DNA from 4 places in the Pseudoalteromonas sp. APC 3355 genome. Region 3 is predicted to be linked to each of the others. Evidence: predicted binding sites of a transcription regulator. Region 3 holds the regulator's gene; each other region holds the start of a gene.

Region 1 (5,295 bases), 390 kb from region 3:
ATGAGGGTATTGTGCGCAATCGCTTAAAAATTGCGGCAACTGTTAACAACGCAAAGTGCTTTATAGAAATACAAAAAGAATTTGGAAGTTTTAGTAACTACCAATGGCAGTTTGTCGATAATAAACCGATTATAAGTAATTTAAATAACGCTGAGGACTACCCAGCAATTACAGAGGCATCAACTGCATTTGCTAAAGATTTAAAAAAACGGGGTTTTAAGTTTTTAGGCCCAACAACGGTATATGCGCATATGCAGGCCTGCGGTATGGTTAACGATCACAGTAATGATTGTTTTAGGAAAGAAGAAATTATTAAGACTTTTAGTGAGTAAGTGATTTATAACCATAAAAGTGATTAGTTCACAAAGAGGTTAAGAGACGCTGCGCTTTAGAGAAGTAAAGCGTAAGTTGACTATGGTTTCTCATTTACCTTCGTTTTTCTCTTTGTGAAATAACGTTTTATTTAAATGATTAAAAGCTACGCTTTTCACGCGAGCAAGCTCAGCGTCTACCGCCAAGGTTTAAGTTTGGGTTATCTTGTAGACGCCAAGCTTGCTTGCGTGACGGGCAAAGCCCGTAAAGTGATTGATCACAAATGAATAATAAATAACGAAAAGTATTTCACCATTTTCGTACTTCTAATCTCGTGAAAGATTATACTTTTTCATTTTCTCAACGAGTGTTGTTCTGCGAACCCCTAATATCTCTGCAGCGCGAGCTACAACGTAATCATAGCGCTCTAACGCTTGGGTAATTAAGCTTATTTCAAGTTCGGCTAAATAATCTTTAAGTTCAATACCATCATCAGGTAATAGCCCACTACCCGTTTGGCTAAACTCAGCGTCTGGCTCACTTTCGTAATCACTAAAGCCTGTGCTAAATATGTCGTTAAAGGCGTCTTTTTCCATTAACTCTTCAGGGTATTCTGGCTCGTAGGCTTCAACTTCAATGTAACGATATTTGTTAGGTAAATCAGGAATATCAACCACTTTGTCAGGGAACATAATAACCATACGCTCCACCAAATTAGCAAGCTCACGAATATTACCAGGCCAAGCATGTTCTTTTAAGCTCTCAACTGCGCGCTCTGTAAACTTAGCGGTAGAACCAGTCTGGTCGTTAACTCGGCGCATTAACTCTTTTAAAAGCAGCGGAATATCATCAGCTCGCTCACTCAGCGATGGGTTTTCGATAGGGAATACATTTAATCGGTAATATAAATCCTCCCTAAAACTTCCCTCTTCAATCATTGTTTCAAGATTACGATGCGTGGCCGCAATAACGCGTACATCAGCTTGGATAGCCTTTGTACCACCAACACGTTCGTAACTTCGCTCTTGCAATACTCGCAGCAACTTAACTTGCATTTGCAGTGGCATATCGCCTATTTCATCTAAAAATAGCGTTCCACCTTGAGCTAGTTCAAAGCGCCCTTTACGAGCCGATATAGCACCAGTGAACGCGCCTTTTTCGTGGCCAAATAGTTCACTTTCGAGCAGCTCAGCCGGTATAGCACCACAGTTAACTGGTACAAATGGTCCATTAATACGCTTTGAAAGCAAGTGTACATTACGGGCAACCACTTCTTTACCTGTGCCTGATTCGCCTAAAATTAAAACATTAGCATCAGTTTTTGCCACTTGTTCAATTAAAAAGCGAACATCTTTTACGGCCTCTGTTTCACCAACTAACCCATCAAAAGTTTTATGTGGTTTAGAATGCTTATGCTCATTAGGCAGCATACGCTGATACTGCTGGCAGTCGTGAAGTAACTGAGTTGTTACTTCGTGATTAAACGGCTCGCAAATAAGCCCCACTACATTAGCTATACTTAATAGTGGTTTTAGCGTTTCGCCAATTAACAAAAAGGGTAATGTTGGATAGCGTTTAATTAAGCTTTCGTGGTCAAGTGATTGCAACGCTCCTAAAATGATCATGCATTCTTGCTGCTGATATTTTTTGCATTCTTGTTCAAAGCAGTCTTCGCTTAATAGTTGAACAGCTTCACCAATAAAGCCAAGTGAAGCATTTAATCCTATTGCGCGGTTGTTATTATTATCTAAAATCAAGATCATATTTAGCGAGCCGTACTTTCACTAATTTGTATAATTAGTTAAATTGTAAGCCAGTTCAGCATGGATGCAAGTGATAGCGGCAGTTTTTTGACATAAACGCCAAAAAACAGGCGGGCTAGTTAAGTCAATCATACTTAATAGTTAATCATTAAGTATGGGTTATAGTTTTAACTTAGCCATTACTTAACTATTACCTAACTATTACCTAACTATAACTTAGCCCTAAAAATTAATTTACTCTGCAATAAAAATGCTATTGTTAGTAAATAAACTCAATTATAAATTTAAGTTGAAGTTACAAATGCCGATACATAAATAAGTGAAAATGCTTGGCATTAATATTGCTTTGTTCTTATAAAAGCTTAATTAATTTTTTGTATTAGCTTTCACATAATTTTATCGTTTTAAATTTTAGGATTTTCCCATGGCTCATGTCTCAGTAAAAAAATACAGTCAAGTTCGTGCCAGTAGTATTGCCGAAATGGCCCCTTACGAACAAATAAACCTTATATTCAGTAATATCATCGGTCGCTTAGCAGCAACAAAAGGGTTTATTGAGCGCAAAGAAATAGCAAAAAAAGGGGAAAACATTTCAGCATGTATTTTGCTATTTGGTGCACTGCAAGATGCACTTAATTTAGAAGTAGAACAAGACCCTAGTATTTCTAATAATTTATTGGCGCTTTACGATTACTGCCAGCGCCGTTTAACGCAAGCGAACATAAACAACGATATTGAAGCAATTGTGGAAGTATCAAGTATTGTTAAAGAAATTAAAGAAGGCTGGGATAATATTCCGCTAGATCAACGAAGCCCTGCGGTTTAATTTCAATTATGGACTCGCCAACATTTTCAGAGCCATTAACTAACTACTCTGAGCTCATACAAACGTTGCTTAGTAATATTGAAGTGTTAGTAAATGATGATAACGCAGACGAAGCTCGGCCTCTTTTAGACACTTTAAATGTTAAACTAAAGCAATGGTGCGAAAGCAGCGACGGCCCAAGCGCAAAACAATTAGAATTAATTCAGCTTCGTATAAATACTATTTTAGTAAAAGCGAATAGTGCAAAAAACGAATCATCAAAAGCTATTATTAAACATAAAAAATCAGGTAAGGCGATTAAAGCTTATAAAGCAAGTCGCTAAAATCTACTTAAATAGAAAGCACAAAAAAACCGTTTTAAATAACGGTTTTTTTGTGCTTTCTTAATTTAGTTATTAATTTAATATTATATTTATCTACTAAGAGTTATCTCGTACTACGCCTGGCATATTCTCTAATTGAGCTTGAACATAACTGCTGGTGTTATTAAGGCTCGCTACTAATAAATCCATCGCATTATATTGAGCGTATAACCGAGAAGATAACGACTCCATTTTACTAGCAAGGCTCACGCGCTGATCATCTAAATCATCAAGTTGGTTCGTTTTACTGTCTATTCGGTTTTGGATAATACCATCGGAATCCGTATAAAAGCTCAACTTTTCATCAAAGGACTTTGCAAACCCACCATTATCATCGCCTTCATTACCCACGAAAAACTGCTGTACTAAATCAACATCTGCATCTATTTTGTCATCCAATGTTTCACTATTTAGTGTTAAAACACCGTAGCGGTCTGTTTCAACACCTAACTGCGAAAGTGATAACGAGTTCCCGTCACCTAAATCAATAGGATTTGTTATTTCGCTACGAAGCTTTGACATAACGCCTCGAAGTAATGAATCCCCAGCCATAACCCCAACGCCATCTTCGCTTGATGCACCTAGGTTCTTGCTTAGTTCTAATAGCTCATTATAACTTTCGATAAAGCTATTTAAACCAGCTTTGATATTATTATTATTCTCTTTAACCGATATATCACTCAAATCGTCATCTGTGTCGTGTGACTTTTTAGCTGTTATTGTAATACCGTCAATTACTCCGGCAAATTCATTAGATGAGCTACTCACTGTAAGTGAACCATCAATGGTAATAGATGCATCTGTTGCCTCTATTATTTCATCAATATTCTTAACACCATTTAAATCAAAAGCTAATCGCGAAAGTCCATTTAAATCGGTGTTGTCTCCGTCAATATCAGCAACTTCAATATTAATGATGTTATCAACACCACTATTTTTAGCTGAAAAAACCAAATGCTGTCCATCATCGTCAGTAATAATAGTTGCGTTAATACTGTCGTTATCGTTGCTATCATTTATCGCATCACGAATTTCGCTAAGAGTTGCTGTGTCAGACACAAGTATCTCAAAGCTGTTATCGCCAGAGGCCAAGGTAATAGTTCCCTCACCTACAGCAGCTTCAGAATCAAAAGCTTTTGATAAAATTTTATGTTCCGAAGCTAAGTTATTTACCTTTACTGAGTATCCTCCAGGTTGGGCTTCTCCATCAGCACTTATCGATATAAAATCATCGCTGCCTGATGTGCTCCGCTGTTGGAACTTATCGCTATCACCTAATATTTGCATTGAAGTTTGTACTTTTTCAAGCGCTGACTTGAGTGCACCAACAGCTGAAATATCTGTAGTTAAATTACCTTCTCGAGTATTTAAACGAGATTCCGCAGGAGCTTTTTCAGCATTAACGAGTGCATCAACAATATCTGACACAGCTAAACCAGAGCCTAAGCCATTGAACGATATAGACATACTTCACCTCTTTAAATACTTAAAAATACACTAACTTGATATTGGTAATGCAAACTACCGACTAAACTGTTTGGTCGATTAAAATACCAGCAGATTCAGACAATTTAGACACCAAACTTAATACTTCCTCAGAAGGATATTGCTTAATTACTTCACCACTGTTTTTATCGAGCACTTTAATGACATCGCGGCCTGAATCTTCATCAACTTTAAATTGTAAGCTGCGATTCATTTCACCCATAAAGTCCTGCAATTGTTGCGCCATTTGTTCTAGCTGTTCGCGCTCTAAGGGCTGATCTTTTTCATCTTGATTGTTATTTTTGTATTGGTTTTGCTGTAGCTTTTGTTGATTGAGCACTTCCGTTTGCTTTACATCATCAACTGCTCGCTCAGTTAAAGAACGAGCAGCTTGTCCTGTTTGCTTATCATCACCAGCAATGGGAGTCGGTAATGTTGTAATTTCTGCGTTTGAAGTAATTGTATTCATAACAGATTCCTATTTGTACTTAATTAAACCAACAATAGCTTAGTTTATATTCTTAAACCACAAAAGGAGGTAGCTAAA
Region 2 (5,295 bases), on a different contig from region 3:
CTTAAACCCTGATTTTATTGATGGGATTAAGCTTGCCAAACCACGTGATGTATTTTCATTGCCTGAATTTGATACAGGTGCATGTTCAGTACAAGATGCTGCAGCACAGTTGGCAGCTCGCTTTTTAGAACCTAAAGCAGATGACTATATTTTGGATGCCTGCGCAGCCCCTGGCGGTAAAACATGTCATATTTTAGAGCTTGCTGATGCAGATGTACTTGCACTTGATAGCGACTCAACTCGTCTTGAACGTGTTAAGCAAAACTTAACTCGTATTGGCTTAGGTGCAGACCTACAATGTGGCGACGCATCACAACCACATACTTGGTGGGATGAAAAATTATTTGATCGTATTTTGCTTGATGTGCCTTGTTCGGCCACTGGCGTAATTCGCCGTCACCCTGATATAAAATGGTTACGTCGCGCATCAGATATCGAAGACTTAGCTAAGTTACAAAGCGATATTCTTGATAGCATTTGGCCACTGTTAAAACCAGGTGGCACATTGGTATATGCTACGTGTTCGGTTCTTCCACAAGAAAACCAACAGCAAGTTGCTAAGTTTTTAGCTAATAATGATGATGTAGAACATATACCTCTACACGAAAACGATACCGTAACAACGCCAGGTTTGCAGTTACTGCCCGGTGAAAGTGATGGATTTTATTACGCTAAGCTAGTTAAAAAAGCCTAATAGCCGTACACTAAATAGTTAGCCATTTATGAAACATTAAATGGCTATTTTTTTAATTAAATTATGATCAATACCACGGGTAAATAATGAAAATAATTATACTCGGTGCCGGGCAAGTTGGTGCTACGCTTGCTGAAAACTTAGTTGGCGAACAAAACGAAATTACCGTTGTTGATATAGACGGTAACCGATTACGTGAACTTCAAGATAAGTACGACTTACAAGGGGTTATGGGCCACAGCGCGCATCCTGATGTATTACGCCGTGCAGGTGCTGAAGATGCCGATATGATTATAGCGGTAACCAGTTCAGATGAAGTGAACATGGTTGCATGCCAAGTGGCATACAGTATTTTTAAAACGCCCACTAAAATTGCTCGTATTCGCTCAGAGCAATACTTAAAATACCGCGAAAAACTTTTTCAAAACGATGATTTACCAATCGATCATTACATTGCTCCCGAAGCACTGGTCACTAAGTATATTCGCCGTTTAATTGACTACCCTGGTGCTCTGCAAGTATTGCAGTTTGCTGATGGCATGCTCTCCTTAGTAGCCGTAAAAGCTTACTATGGCGGTTTACTTGTAGGTTATGCGTTATCTGCACTTAAAGAACATATTCCTAATGTAGAGACTCGTGTTGCCGCTATTTATCGTCAAGGTAAAGCAATAAAACCATTGGGTACCACCGTTATTGAAGCCGATGACGAAGTATTCTTTATTGCCGCTACAAAACATATACGCGCAGTAATGAACGAGCTACAAAAACTTGAGCGTTCGTACAAAAAAATTATGATAGCTGGTGGCGGTAACATTGGGGCAGGCCTTGCCCGCTCACTTGAAAAAAACCACACCGTTAAACTAATTGAACGCAGTAAAGAACGTGCCGAGCAACTCTCAGAAATGCTCGATAATACGGTCGTTTTTTGTGGTGACGCATCTGATCAAGAACTGCTCTCAGAAGAGCATATTGAACAAGTAGATGTATTTATTGCCGTAACCAATGACGATGAAGCAAACATTATGTCAGCCATGCTTGCAAAACGTATGGGCGCACAAAAAACCATGGTGCTTATCCAGCGTGGTGCTTACGTTGATTTGGTACAAGGCGGCGAAATAGATATTGCCATATCGCCACAACAAGCAACTATATCAGCGTTATTAACGCACGTACGCCGTGGTGATATTGTTAATGTGTACTCACTGCGTAAAGGTGCGGCAGAAGCCATAGAAGCGGTAGCTCATGGTGATGAAAACACATCTAAAGTGGTTGGTCGTGCGATTGCCGACATAAAACTACCTGCAGGTACAACTATTGGCGCAATAGTACGTAATGACGATGTACTGATAGCCCACGACGATACAATTATTATGTCGGGCGATCATGTCATTATGTTTTTAATCGACAAAAAACATATTACCGTTGTAGAAAAACTATTCCAAGTAAGTGCTATATTCCTTTAACTAGTTACGCTAATTAGTTAATTTAAAATACAAAAAAGCCGCTGACTAAGGCGGCTTAAGTGAAGTATCTTCGAATATTGATTACTGTACTTTTGAAAACTCTTCTTTAGAGATTTCACCATTTCCATCAGTATCTAAATCATCAAAAATCTTTACAAGTTGAGGGTTAACCTTCGCTTCTTCCATTGTAATCGCACCGTCGCCATCTGCATCAAAAGAGGCAAAATCTACTGCGGCATATGCTGCTGATGAAGATGCTAAAACGATAACTGCAAGTGTTGTATTGAATGTTTTCATAATAATATTCCTAGTAATATGGGAAGTCCTTTTCAAAGATCCCTGACTGTGAAAAATGTTTAATCTGAAAAAGGTTAGTTAACCTGTACTCTGGTTAAGAGATTTACTAATGTATTGAATCATGGTGATATTTAAATTTATTTTCTCTAGCCAGAGATTTTCAGTGAAAACAAGGCGAATTTACGCGTCAATAGCTGGCCTATTGCAAGTAAATTCAACGCAGTTAGCGCTGAAAATAGCTGCTAGAGATAGATTTATTATCCAGAGTTCAGGTTAGTTAGTAATTAGCGAATTCTTCTTTAGAAAGCTCGCCGCTACCGTCGGTATCTAGCTCAATAAATTCAGCCATTAAATCTGTATCGACTGCCGCTTCGCTTGGGCTAATTGTGCCGCTACCATCGATATCAAGGCTGTCAAAATCTGATGCTGCAAATGCAGCGGAAGAAGATGCTAGTACTATAAGTGCTAATGCTTTATTTAAATGTTTCATAACTTAATCCTTCAATGTTCTATCAAAAAAATTGCTTCGTTTAACTTAAAACGTAATTTTTAACTTCCTTGTTATCCTCTTTCGTAAGCTCCCTTGCCTACTTAGGTTGTCTTTGGCAACTCAGGATAAATACTTTTTAATTAAGCTTCTGAAAATTCTTCTTTTGATAACTCACCATTTTGGTCAGTATCAAGCTCAGAAAACATGCTCATTAATTTTGCGTCTACTGATGCTTCTGCTTGGCTAATTGTGCCACTGCCGTCTACATCAAGTGTGTCAAAATCTGTTGCTGCAAAAGCGGCTGAAGAAGATGCAATAGCGATAAGTGCTAAAGTTTTATTAATGCTTTTCATAATATGTATCCTTCAAATTTATGTGTGTGCGATTAAGTGTTTCACTTTGAATCACGATTTCGTTCAGTACACCCTGACTATTACAACTTAAATGCCAACATTGAAAAGCCATTAAATTTCAACAAGTTAAAAATAAAACATACAATAAGTAGGAGTTTTCAGAGTCATTACTGTTGCCTTTTCGCAACATGCTTTAGAGGTGAAAAACTAAAGTCATTAAAAACAAATAGTTATGTTTATATAAAAAGATACATTTTAAAATGTAGAGCTATAAAAGGAGGGATTTTAAAAAATAATTAAGGTTAATTTTAACGAAGTAGCTATAACAACAAAAAACAAGTCATAACAAAAAACACGTAAAGCATTGTTTTATTTGAATAATATTTTTAATTATATAAAAACAAAAAAATACTTTATAAATACCTCACGTAAAACGCCATTTTGTTGCAAATAAGCGAAAAACGATTTAGTCAACGGTGGGCTCAAGCGCAGATGGGTCTATAAAATGCTCTTTCATAAAGGTTTTCATTTCATCCTCGCTTGCTAGTAGCTTAATTCCGCAGTGCACACCTGCAGCATGCTCTTTAACACTGCAAATTTCACCTTCAAAATCTTTATCACTACTATTGAGGACGACAGTGCATTGCATATCTTTTATACCTTCAGCTTGCTGATCGCCTCTAATATCAAACATTACACCAGTGAGTGAAATGTCCTTAATAAGGCCTTCAAGCACTCTATCGTCACTTAGTTTTAGCTTTGCAGGTAATAAGGTAGGTATGCGTGTTTGCGAGCGTAGCGCAAATAGCTGCACTTGCTTAGGAAAATTAATAAAGACGAGTTTAGCAGGATGCGAGGCTACTGACATAATTTGCTGGCGAAACGCAATAACTTGCCCACCACTGCCTTCAATCAATGCTCTTACAACAACCATTACGCCATCACGTAAATAGTCACTCGCCGCAGGTAAACGCTTAGCATTGGGATAATTTAAAATAATAAACTGCTTATCGAGTAAACCAACTAATTCAGTTTTAACACGCTTACTGCTTGTAGGTGTTAATATTTCTAGGTCGACTAAGCTGCCTACACTTATATGCTTTAGCTTTTCTAAATTTGTTGGCATATCCCTTTCCCAATAGTTCGTAATTTAAAACTTAAGCCGCTCGTTTATCCACGCCAAAAAGTAGGCGTAAATAACACTAATAAAGTAAATATTTCTAGGCGACCAAATACCATTGCAATAGTAAGCAACCATTTAGCACCATCGGTTATGGCGCCATAATGCGACGCTACATCTCCTAAGCCAGGCCCTAAGTTATTTAAACAAGCAGCAGTGGCTGAGAACGCAGTTATGTTATCCATACCCGTGCCCATAAGCGCTAACATGATAATAATAAATACCAGCGCATAAGCAGAGAAAAAACCCCACACAGCTTCTACTACTTTATCTGGCAACGCCTTACGACCCAGCTTGATTGAATATATAGCCCGTGGGTGCACCAAACGATTAAGCTCACGCACGCCCTGCAAATAAAGTAAAAATACGCGCACTACTTTCATACCACCACCAGTAGAGCCTGCACAGCCACCAATAAAGCTCGAAAATATAAGTAAAATAGGTAAAAACAAAGGCCATGTTGAAAAGTTATCAGTAGCAAAGCCTGCTGTTGTACTCATTGAAACAGCTTGAAATAACGCCTGATCGAGGGTTTCATCGCCATTAGCAAATATTTCGTTAGAGGAAAGTACAGTAAAACAAATAACCACCAGCGCTAATTGAATACACAAAAACACCTTAAACTCAGGATCTCGAATATAAACTTGTATGTTTCGGCTCGCCACTGCGGCGTAATGCAGGGAGAAGTTAACAGCGGCAATAATTAAAAAGAACACACAAATAAAGTTAATTACAGGGCTGTCGAAGTGCCCCATGGAGGCGTCGTAAGTAGAAAAACCACCTATCGCCACCGTTGAGAATGCATGACATATAGCATC
Region 3 (5,295 bases):
TTATTGGAGTTTCGCTAACGAGCACTAAAGCCAAAGGCTCTTCTGCACCGCTCATTCTTCCATGAGGAATAGCAATGCCACGTCCTATACCTGTACTACCTAATTTCTCTCTGCTCATTAAAGCATTAAGAATATCTTGTTGCGGTAAATACGGAAGTTTGTCGTGAGCAAGTTCGCTAATGAACTCTAAAATTCTTTTTTTGCTATTAAAAAGGACCGCAGCTTTGCTGCAGTCCTGGCATATAAGTGAACTTAATTTCATCATATTAGTGTCGAGCAAGCTTCTCTTTGTGTTTGATTACTTGGCGATCGAGCTTGTCGATCAACGAGTCAATAGCGGCATACATATCTTGATGTTCTGTAGAGGCAAATAGCTCAGCACCGCTTACGTGTATTGTGGCTTCTGCTTTTTGATTTAATTTTTCTACATCGAGAATGACATGAACATTATTTATATGATCAGAGTGTCTTTCAAGCTTCGCAAATTTAGTATTAATATAGTCTCTTAGTGAATCGGTTAATTCTACGTGACGACCAGTTAAGTTTAGTTGCATAAGCATTACCCTCTTAGTTTAGCGTCTTAAATCAGACTTTTACGCTGATTTGACGGTGGAATAGCAAGAGATTCGCGGTATTTTGCGATTGTACGTCTTGCTACTTTAATTCCTTGCTCAGCCAATATATCCGCTATTTTGCTATCACTCAATGGTTTTGCTGAGTTTTCTGCTGCGATTAATTTTCGGATAAGCGCACGTATTGCTGTAGATGAACATTCACCACCGTTTTCAGTACTTACATGGCTTGAGAAAAAGTATTTAAGCTCAAATATACCACGGGGTGTATGCATGTACTTTTGAGTAGTTACGCGTGAAATTGTCGATTCGTGCATTTCTACCATTTCAGCGACATCATTTAAAACCATTGGTTTCATGGCTTCAGGGCCATGTTCAAAAAAGCCTTGTTGTTGCTTAACAATACAATTAGTAACTTTTAATAGCGTGTCGTTTCTACTTTCTAAGCTTTTAATAAACCATTTAGCTTCTTGTAAATGTGAGCGAATAAACTGGCTGTCGCCACTTGATTTTACAGTGCGAGACATTGCCGCGTATTGGCTATTAACACGAATTTTAGGCATGCTATCTGGGTTTAATTCAACAACCCAGCGGCCTTTAATTTTTTTAACTGACACATCAGGAATAACATACTCAGATTCTTCCCTTACAATAGTATCTGCAGGTTTTGGGTTGAGAGTATGTATTAGTGTCATTACTTCTTTAAGCTCTTCTTCTTTGAGCTTAGTTTTTTTCATTAATGTACGATAGTCGCGAGCTGCTAATAGATCAATATGCTCGGTTAAAATCATTTTCGTTTCATTAATGTAAGGTGTTTCTTTATCAAATTGATTAAGCTGAATACACAAACACTCTTGTAAACTACGTGCAGCAATACCAACAGGATCAAACAGTTGGATGCGTTTTAATACCGCTTCAATTTCATCAAGTTCAACTTCGTTATCATCTTCGTTTTCTTGATTAAAGCTTTCTAAAATTTCTTCGCAACTGAGAGTTAAAATACCTGAATCATCGACGGCTTCTACAATCGCAATAGCGATGGCTTCATCGGTAGGGCTAAATGGTGTTAGTTGTAATTGCCACATTAAATACTCATGGAGCGTTTCAGTAGAGGCGCCTTGGTATATTGATTCGTCTTCAGGCATTGGACCTGATGAGGCTGCAGGAGCGGCACTCATGTACTCATCCCAACTAACATCCATAGCCATGTCGTCACTTAGCGTGTCTTTTGCAAGTGCTTCACCAGTATCTTGTTCGTATTCGCTCGGAGCATCATCAGCAGATGCGCTAACAGTTATGTCATCGGTATCAGCTTTTTGCTCGTTTTTACCAGCAGCGTCTTCAGAATAGTCTGCCTCTTCAACCTCTAATAGTGGATTACTGTCGAGAGCTTCTTGTATTTCTTGCTGGAGATCCAATGTACTGAGTTGCAACAAACGAATAGCTTGTTGCAACTGTGGAGTCATTGTAAGTTGCTGGCCCATGCGCAGCTGTAGTGATTGCCTCATGTATCTCTAACAATCCTTTTATGTTGTTATAATTAATACTAGCAGATGCTTAAAGACATGGCGTAAATGTTACAGCCTAAATTGCTCGCCTAAGTAAACATCGCGTACTGTTTTATCATTTAATACGTGTTCTGGAGTACCTGATGCAATCAGCTCCCCATGAGAAACAATGTAGGCTTTTTCACAAACATCAAGGGTCTCTCTTACGTTATGGTCGGTAATTAATACACCAATCCCACGATTTTTAAGATGTTCTATTATTTTCTTTATATCTAATACCGAAATAGGGTCAACACCGGCAAACGGTTCATCCAGTAGTATAAATTTAGGATCTGCTGCCAGCGCTCGTGCTATTTCTACACGACGACGTTCTCCACCCGACAATGCCATACCTTGGCTATCACGAATGTGTTGTATGCTAAATTCATCTAATAAGTTATTGAGCGTGTCTTCTCTGGCTTGTTTATTTAGTTCTTTGCGCGTTTCTAAAATGGCCATTAAGTTTTGATAAACAGTCAGCTTTCTAAAAATTGATGACTCTTGCGGTAAGTAGCCTATGCCTAATCTAGCACGACTATGCATAGGTAAAAGAGTAATATCGTTATCATCAATAGATATTTTACCTTTGTCGCTAGGAACAAGCCCTACAATCATATAAAAAGTCGTTGTTTTACCAGCACCGTTAGGGCCAAGTAAGCCAACTATACTGCCAGCTTGTACTTCAAGGCCGACGTTTTTTACAACTTCACGACCTTTATAGCTTTTTGCCAATAGTTCTGCTTTTAATGTGCTCATGGTTGACCTTTATCGCCTTTTTTACTTTTTTTAGTTTCGATCGGTACTAAAATTGTGTGAACGCGGTCAGTTGAGTTTTCATCTTTTTCGGCACTGATGAGCTGCTGCTCTATGTCGTAGGTAATGCTTTTAGCATTTATTTTTTGTCCGGCTTGCGATACTTGTGCATTACCAACAAGCGTTAAAAAACGCTTAGATACATCATAACGTACTTCGTCAGCACTGGCGCTCATAGTCGTGCCGTCTGATTGCTTTTCTTCAAAGTGCGCAGGGCTACCTGTGGCAATTAATAATTGTTTATTATCACCAAGTTCATCACGTTTGTGTACTTCTAGGCGATCGGCTGTAATGCGGCGATCACCGTGAATTATCTCAACGTTTTTCTCAAAAATACCCACATTAGCTTTCAATTGACCTTCTTGCTTGTCGGCACTTATTGAAATTTGATTGGCAGCAGGTTGCGTGTTTTGCTCTGCAGCACTACTATTAAACGCTAGTATAAGTGTAGGAATTATCAGTGATTTTAATATTTTATTGGTCATAATATATGGTTCGCGTATGGTTAATTAGTTTTATCACTTCGGTTTTTAAGTCGGCCTCTAGGCCTTTACCAGTGATTTTTAAATTGGGTCCAGTGATAATGACGGGTTGCTCCGAACGCATTGTTAATAGCTTTATATCTACCTGAATATTATCAGCATTGATTTTGTCTATCATGGCGTTATCGGTTAAATTTTTGGCAACCACATTACCTTCTAAAATTAATTGTTTATCTTCGTATAATGTTGCTTCGTCTGCATTTATTTGCCACGTTTGTTGTTCGTTATATAAAGTAAAAATGGGTTTTTCGAAAAACGTGAAACCTAATTGCTGGTATAGCTCCATTTTAGCCGCAGTGACTTTGTGGCTAATTTTACCTTGCTCATCATATGCTGTCTGTTTGAGCTCAATAGCTATGTAATCAGGCTTAGCAATAACTTCTGGCTCAGCCTGAGGCACAATATTTGTTTGTGTAAAATAAGGGTACCAAAGCCAAACCATACAGCTAATGAATAAAACGCTTAATATTATGCGCGCTGCATTCATGAACTAGTGCCTTGTGTAGTCAATGCTTTACCATTTTCAAGCATGAGCAAATCGGTGAGCTCTCTCACAGCACCAAAACCACCAGGCATTTGCGTTACATAGTGTGACAAACGCTTAATAAGTGGGTGGGCATCATTTACTGCAACGGCAAAGCCTACTAACTCCATAACAGGCATGTCAGGACCGTCATCACCAATATAAGCAATTTGTTCATCGCTAAGGTTGAGTTTATCTTTTAATTCTTGATAGGCAATGAGCTTATTTTCTTGGCCTTGATAAATATGCTGTACGGTTAAGCTGCTCATACGTTGTTGTACTATCTGTGAATGACGACCAGTAATAACAGCTACTTCAAAGCCACTGTTTATAAGTGCTTTAATGCCAAAACCATCTTTTGTATTAAATGCTTTTAGCTCTTCACCTTGATTGCCAAGGTAAATACGGCCATCAGAAAATACACCATCAATATCGCATATAAGTAGTTTTACTTTTTTAGCGCGTGCTTTTGCATCATCGCTCAGCGGTTGATAGAGTTCTTCAAATTGCATTTATAACACTCCTGCTTTTAATAGGTCTTGCATATTTAATGCGCCAATAGGTTGGTTTTTCTCATTGACGACGATTAGGCCATTTATACGTTTACGTTCCATAATATTGAGCGCTTCAGCGGCTAAAATATCTTGTGTAGCTGTAGTGCATGACTTAGTCATAACAACATCTATTTGTGTTGTATGAATGTCAATTCTTTGCTCTAAAATACGACGTAAGTCACCATCGGTAAATAACCCTACGAGTTGCTGATTTTCATCAACAATGGCTGTCATACCTAACCCTTTAGCTGACATTTCTATTAGGGCATCTTTAACTGTTTGTGAAACATCAATAATAGGTGTATTTGCGCCGCTGTGCATAACATCTTTTAAAGTAAGTAATAAGCGCTTGCCTAAACTACCACCTGGGTGAGATAGCGCGAAGTCATCAGCTGTAAAGCCGCGAGCTTCTAATAATGCAACTGCCATGGCATCGCCCATCGCAAGCGTTGCAGTGGTACTTGATGTAGGGGCTAGACCCAATGAACAGGCTTCTTTTTCTACTTTAATGCACACATGTACATTAGCAAGGGCCGCCATGGTTGATTGCGTATTGCCAGTCATCGCTATCATTTTGGCACCAAGTCGTTTTAAAACCGGAATGATATTTAAAACTTCGCTGGTTTCCCCTGAATTAGAAATAAGCATAACCACGTCATTTTTAGTGATCATACCTAAATCACCATGACTTGCTTCACCAGGATGAACAAAAAACGCAGGGCTGCCAGTGCTTGCAAGGGTTGC
Region 4 (5,295 bases), 380 kb from region 3:
GACCCTTACTACGCACCTATGTACCCCGAGCCCATTTTAGAGCCGCTGGTAGCCACAGGTTCATTGTTTAATACTCATACATCAAACGACTTATATTCCGATAAAAAAGCGCTACGTACTGGCGATATAATTACGGTTAAATTGCAAGAGTCTACTCAAGCAACAAAGGCCGCTAAAACAGAAACAGACAAAGAAACTGACGCAAGCTTAGACCCAGTGATTGGCTTAGGTGGTCTACCTGTAAATATAGGTGGCGATAGTATCCAGTTTGGTATTGGTAGTGATTCGTCGTTTACGGGTGATTCAAAATCAAACCAGTCAAACAGCTTAGTGGGCGATATTTCGGTTAATGTAATGCGCGTTTTACCTAACGGTAATTTAGTTATACGCGGCGAAAAATGGCTAACGCTTAATACCGGCGAAGAGTTTATTCGTTTAGAAGGGCTAGTACGCCCTCAAGACGTAAGCGCCGATAATACGGTTGAATCAAATCGTATTGCTAATGCACGTATTCAATACTCAGGTAAAGGGCAAACGCAAGAGGCGCAAAGTCCTGGTTGGCTTACACGTTTCTTTAGCAGTTCGCTGTTTCCATTTTAGAGGGTAACAACATGAATAGCCTTAAAGCTTTATGTTTAGTTGTGTTATTAGGTTGGCAGTTTACTGCCAGTGCTGAGCGCATAAAAGATGTGTCTATGGTTGAAGGCGTACGCTCTAACCAATTAGTCGGTTATGGCTTAGTAGTTGGTTTGCCAGGCACTGGCGAGCAAAACTCATATACACAACAAAGTTTTAGAGGCATGTTGAACAGCTTTGGTATTACGCTACCTTCAACTCAAAGTCCTAAAATTAAAAATGTTGCCGCTGTGGCGGTGCATGCAGAATTACCCGCATTTAGAAAACCCGGACAAACAATAGATATTACGGTTTCTTCTATTGGTAGTGCAGGCAGCTTGCGTGGTGGTACTTTACTACAAACTTTTTTAAAAGGTGTAGACGGTAACGTGTACGCAATTGCACAAGGTAGTTTAATTGTCGGTGGCTTAGGTGCACAAGGTCTTGATGGCAGTAAGGTTGTAATTAACACGCCTACAGTTGGTCGTATACCAAATGGCGCAACAGTTGAACGCACCGTAGAAAGCCCATTTATGCAAGGCGATTACATTACCTTCAACCTAAACCGCCCAGACTTTACGACGGCAAAACGCCTAGAAAAAACAATTAATGACTTAGTTGGCCCAAATAGCGCACAAGCAATAGATTCTGTTTCTATTCGTGTTATAGCACCACGCGATGCATCCCAGCGTGTATCGTACTTATCAACACTCGAAAACTTAGAATTTAAACCAGCTGACATGGCCGCTAAAATTATAGTTAACTCGCGCACCGGTACAATTGTCATTGGCAAAAACGTTAAGCTTCAGCCTGCGGCTATAACTCATGGTGGCTTAACAGTAACAATTGCAGAACAACAAAACGTGTCACAACCAAATCCGCTAGCAAACGGTGATACAGTTGTCACGCAGCAGAGCATTATTGATGTAAACCAAGACGACTCGCGCGCCTTTGTATTTAATCCAGGTGTAAGCCTTGACGATTTAGTTCGCGCAATTAACGAAGTAGGCGCAGCGCCTGGTGATCTAATGGCTATTTTAGAAGCACTAAAAGAAGCCGGCGCAATTAACGGACAGTTAGTTGTTATATAAATAACTCAAGCCAATAAATAACGTATTACTTAAGCCCTATAGTTTTGAAACAAGATATAGGGCTTTTTATTTACAGCAACTTAAGTTTATTATTTTTATCTTCCTTGTTTTATCTGTAGTGGCTCAATTTTTGCATTTTTAACTGCATTATTCATTTTGTGTCAAAAAGCCGATGGAAACTAATCACCTCGATAAACAAAACTTTTTTGATTTAGGCAACTTAGATTCACTTCGTAAAGAAGCCTTAACCAGTGGCGATGCATCAACTGATGCCTCTAAAGCTGCGCTCAAAAAAGCGGCCGCACAATTTGAAGCTATTTTTACGCAAATGTTGCTCAAAGGAATGCGCAAAGCTAACGAAGCATTTGAAGACAAAGACAGCCCATTTAATTCAAGTGGCGTAAAGTTTTTTGAAGAAATGCACGATCAGCAACTTTCAACAGAGCTTTCATCAAATGGCTCGTTAGGCCTTGCCGATCTAATAGTTCAGCAGTTATCGCCTGAGTCTAAAAACTTTATGCCAGGCTCGGTGCTTAGAACAACCAACGATATTTTTAGCGATACGCAAGTCGGTTCCGCTCTTCCTCATGAGCAAAAAAATAAGCAACCCGATCTTATCGTTAAGAGTACTAAAGCCGATATTGCTGAGCCTAAAGTCGATACTGCAGAGTCTAAAACCGATAGCCCAACATTTAAAAATGCAGAAGAGTTTGTAAGTTCAGTGTGGGAACACGCTAAAACGGCAGCGCAAAAAATTGGTTTAAATCCTGCGGTAATGGTTGCACAAGCGGCACTTGAAACCGGTTGGGGTAAACACATTATTAATAAAAGTGACGGTGGCAGCTCAAATAACTTGTTTAATATTAAGTCAGATAAAAGCTGGGAAGGTGATAAAGCAAGCAAAATAACGCTTGAGTTTGAGCAAGGTACACCCGTTAAAAAACAAGCCAGCTTTAGAGCCTACGATTCAATTAAAGACAGCGTGAACGACTTCGTTGATTTTTTAACGCAAAACCCACGCTACAAAGAAGCATTACAAAATACAGCTAAACCAAACGACTTTTTAGATTCATTACAAAAAGCAGGTTATGCAACCGATCCAAATTATGCCAGCAAAATAAAAAAAGTGCTCAATAGCAGTCAGCTAAAAGACATTGCGGCAAACGTGATCCGCCAAGGAGTAGAGTAACATGTCGTTTAATTTATTGAACATTGCCAGTTCTGGGGTTAGAGCAAGCTCGGAGCTACTGCAAACGACAAGTAAAAATATCGCCAATGTAAATACCGAAGGCTATGTGCGTGAGCGTACAGAGTTTACTACTATGGTTGACAACCAAGTAGGGCGAGGCGAAACATACCGATTACTAAATGAGTTTGCTCAGTCACAGCTAAATCGTGACACCTCTAATAAATCGTTTTTCGATCAGTTTATTACTGAGGCTAATCGAGTTGATACTATTTTTTCTGAAGAGTCGAATAATCTTTCGACTGGTATTAACTCTTTATTTAATAACGTGCAAGAAGCGCTAAATCAGCCCTCGTCTACTGTTGCTCGCTCATTAGTGATGACAGATGCGCAAAGCTTAATTGATCAAATGGATAGGCTTTCGGGCATCGTGCTTGATCAAAAAAGTATAGTAAACGAGCAACTCGAAATATTTTCAGATGAAGCAAACTCACTCATTCAAAGTATTAGCACGCTAAATCAAAATATTGCAGCAGTTAATGGCACTAATAACGCCGCAGATGCCAGCTCTACCTACAACGAACGCGATAAAGCAATACGCGACTTATCAGAGCTAATAGACATAGAAACGCTTGATGGTCCAAATGGCGAAAAACTCGTTTTTATGGGCACAGGCGAAGCGGTTGTTATGCAAAATGGCGCATTTAACTTATTTTCGATGACAGGGGATCCTGATCCTAACTTTAAAGAATTCACGCTTGACGTTAATGGTGGCAAAGCTGTGCCGCTTGAAGTTGATGTAAGCAAGCTTAAAGGCAAAATTGGCGGTTTACTTGCTTTTAGAGATGACATATTAGTCCCTGCGCAAAACCAAATTGGTCAAATGGGCTTAGCTATTGCTGATGCATTTAACGAACAAAACAAATTGGGTATGGATGCAACAGGTCAGCTAGGGGGTAATATTTTTAATATACCTACCGTTGGCGCTTATGCGTATCAAGCTAACACAGGTACTGCCGGTATGACTGCAACAGTAGAGCCAGGTAAGGGCAGTGAACTTCCTGCCAGTGACTTTATTATTACTTATACAGCTAATGCTAATGAAGTAAGTATTCAGCCTATAGATAACAAAGGCGATCCGTTAGGGCAGCCTTCACTTGCTGATATATCGACAGGTGTTATTGATTCATCGACTATTACCTCAGGCGAATCATTTGGTCTTCAAGTAAATGTATCTGGGGCTGGTGTTGAGGGGGATCAATTTCAAATAAAGCTTAATTCAGATGCCGCTTCAAGTATTACACTTGCAACAGGGCGCGCAGAAGATTTAGCACTAGCATCGCCAATCCGTACTGCTAACGATTTAAATAATATAGGTACCGCTACTATTTCAGCGGGAGAAGTAACAAGTGTTACCTCCGGTGGTTTTACTACAGCACCAGGCTTAACAAACGGTGAAATAACGCTTGTTAAAACAGGTAATGCTAACGAATATCAAATTACTGATAATAGCGGAACGAGTACTTTTACTATTACGCCTCCTGCAAAAGGAATGTTATCGCAAGCGGGCGCTCCATTTGATACCTACGGATTCGATTTTGATATAGAAGGTACACCAGCAACAGGCGACACCTTTACACTTGAGTTTAACGAAGGCGGCTTTGATGATAACCGTAATGGCTTAAAATTAGCTGATTTACAAAATGGTGAGTTAGTACGCTTAAACGTAGAAACAACAGCAACGGCCGACAACCATAAAACGTTCAACCAAGCTTATTCAGGATTAGTGAGTGATATAGGTGTTATAACCGGCCAAGCAATCACAAGTGGGGCTGCATTTGATGCTCTAGCACAGCAATCTGAGGCATGGTACGAGTCGTTATCTGGAGTAAACCTAGATGAAGAGGCCGCAAATTTACTGCGTTTTCAACAATCATATTCAGCATCAGCACAAGTTTTAGCAGCAGCTCAAGAAATTTTTGACACCTTATTAAATGCGGCGAGGTAATTATGCGTTTATCAAATAATTTAATGTACCAAAACAACATAAATAAAATACTCGACAACCAACAAGGTGTTGCAAATGCTCAAGAGCGAGTAACAACAGGTGAAAAGTATTTAACCACCTCAGAAGCGCCAGCTGCTATTTCGCAAGCTATGCTGTATTCAAATAAAATACAAACGAATGAGCAATACACTAAAAATATCGATCAGCTAAATGGCCGCCTAGAAACAGAAGAAAGCGTATTACAAAGTATAAATAGTAATATTCAACAAGCGCAAGAGCTCACTATTCAGGCTGGTAATGGTGTTTATACTAAGGACGATTTAAAGACGTTTGCATCAGAACTTAGTGGCATTCAACAAACGCTAGTTAACTTAATGAACACCCGATCAGAAGAC

The links. The regulator sigma-54, encoded in region 3, starts transcription at its own class of promoters, with help from an activator protein. The targets are predictions, from matches to a motif close to GTTGGCACGNNNNTNGNNT.
Region 1: the regulator sigma-54 is predicted to act here: its motif matches at 2,404-2,422, upstream of fliS (flagellar export chaperone FliS).
Region 2: the regulator sigma-54 is predicted to act here: its motif matches at 3,378-3,396, upstream of QMA08_RS19110 (EF-hand domain-containing protein).
Region 4: the regulator sigma-54 is predicted to act here: its motif matches at 1,824-1,842, upstream of flgJ (flagellar assembly peptidoglycan hydrolase FlgJ).

What each region holds. Positions count from the first base shown of each region.
Region 1 covers NZ_JASDDB010000002.1:409,003-414,297, reverse strand. Annotated here, with positions in the region: gene QMA08_RS05070 (DNA-3-methyladenine glycosylase I) at 1-332, shown strand, start outside; gene QMA08_RS05065 (sigma-54-dependent Fis family transcriptional regulator) at 639-2,075, opposite strand; gene fliS (flagellar export chaperone FliS) at 2,500-2,901, shown strand; gene QMA08_RS05055 (hypothetical protein) at 2,910-3,224, shown strand; gene fliD (flagellar filament capping protein FliD) at 3,321-4,730, opposite strand; gene QMA08_RS05045 (flagellar protein FlaG) at 4,792-5,217, opposite strand.
Region 2 covers NZ_JASDDB010000020.1:9,665-14,959, forward strand. Annotated here, with positions in the region: gene rsmB (16S rRNA (cytosine(967)-C(5))-methyltransferase RsmB) at 1-694, shown strand, start outside; gene trkA (Trk system potassium transporter TrkA) at 781-2,157, shown strand; gene QMA08_RS19100 (EF-hand domain-containing protein) at 2,239-2,454, opposite strand; gene QMA08_RS19105 (calmodulin) at 2,732-2,944, opposite strand; gene QMA08_RS19110 (EF-hand domain-containing protein) at 3,085-3,297, opposite strand; gene QMA08_RS19115 (flagellar brake protein) at 3,764-4,423, opposite strand; gene QMA08_RS19120 (TrkH family potassium uptake protein) at 4,468-5,295, opposite strand, start outside.
Region 3 covers NZ_JASDDB010000002.1:17,188-22,482, forward strand. Annotated here, with positions in the region: gene ptsN (PTS IIA-like nitrogen regulatory protein PtsN) at 1-262, opposite strand, end outside; gene hpf (ribosome hibernation promoting factor) at 267-554, opposite strand; gene QMA08_RS03315 (RNA polymerase factor sigma-54) at 581-2,080, opposite strand; gene lptB (LPS export ABC transporter ATP-binding protein) at 2,150-2,875, opposite strand; gene lptA (lipopolysaccharide transport periplasmic protein LptA) at 2,872-3,417, opposite strand; gene lptC (LPS export ABC transporter periplasmic protein LptC) at 3,407-3,961, opposite strand; gene kdsC (3-deoxy-manno-octulosonate-8-phosphatase KdsC) at 3,958-4,509, opposite strand; gene QMA08_RS03340 (KpsF/GutQ family sugar-phosphate isomerase) at 4,510-5,295, opposite strand, start outside.
Region 4 covers NZ_JASDDB010000002.1:399,263-404,557, forward strand. Annotated here, with positions in the region: gene flgH (flagellar basal body L-ring protein FlgH) at 1-600, shown strand, start outside; gene QMA08_RS05015 (flagellar basal body P-ring protein FlgI) at 612-1,706, shown strand; gene flgJ (flagellar assembly peptidoglycan hydrolase FlgJ) at 1,879-2,895, shown strand; gene flgK (flagellar hook-associated protein FlgK) at 2,897-4,900, shown strand; gene flgL (flagellar hook-associated protein FlgL) at 4,903-5,295, shown strand, end outside.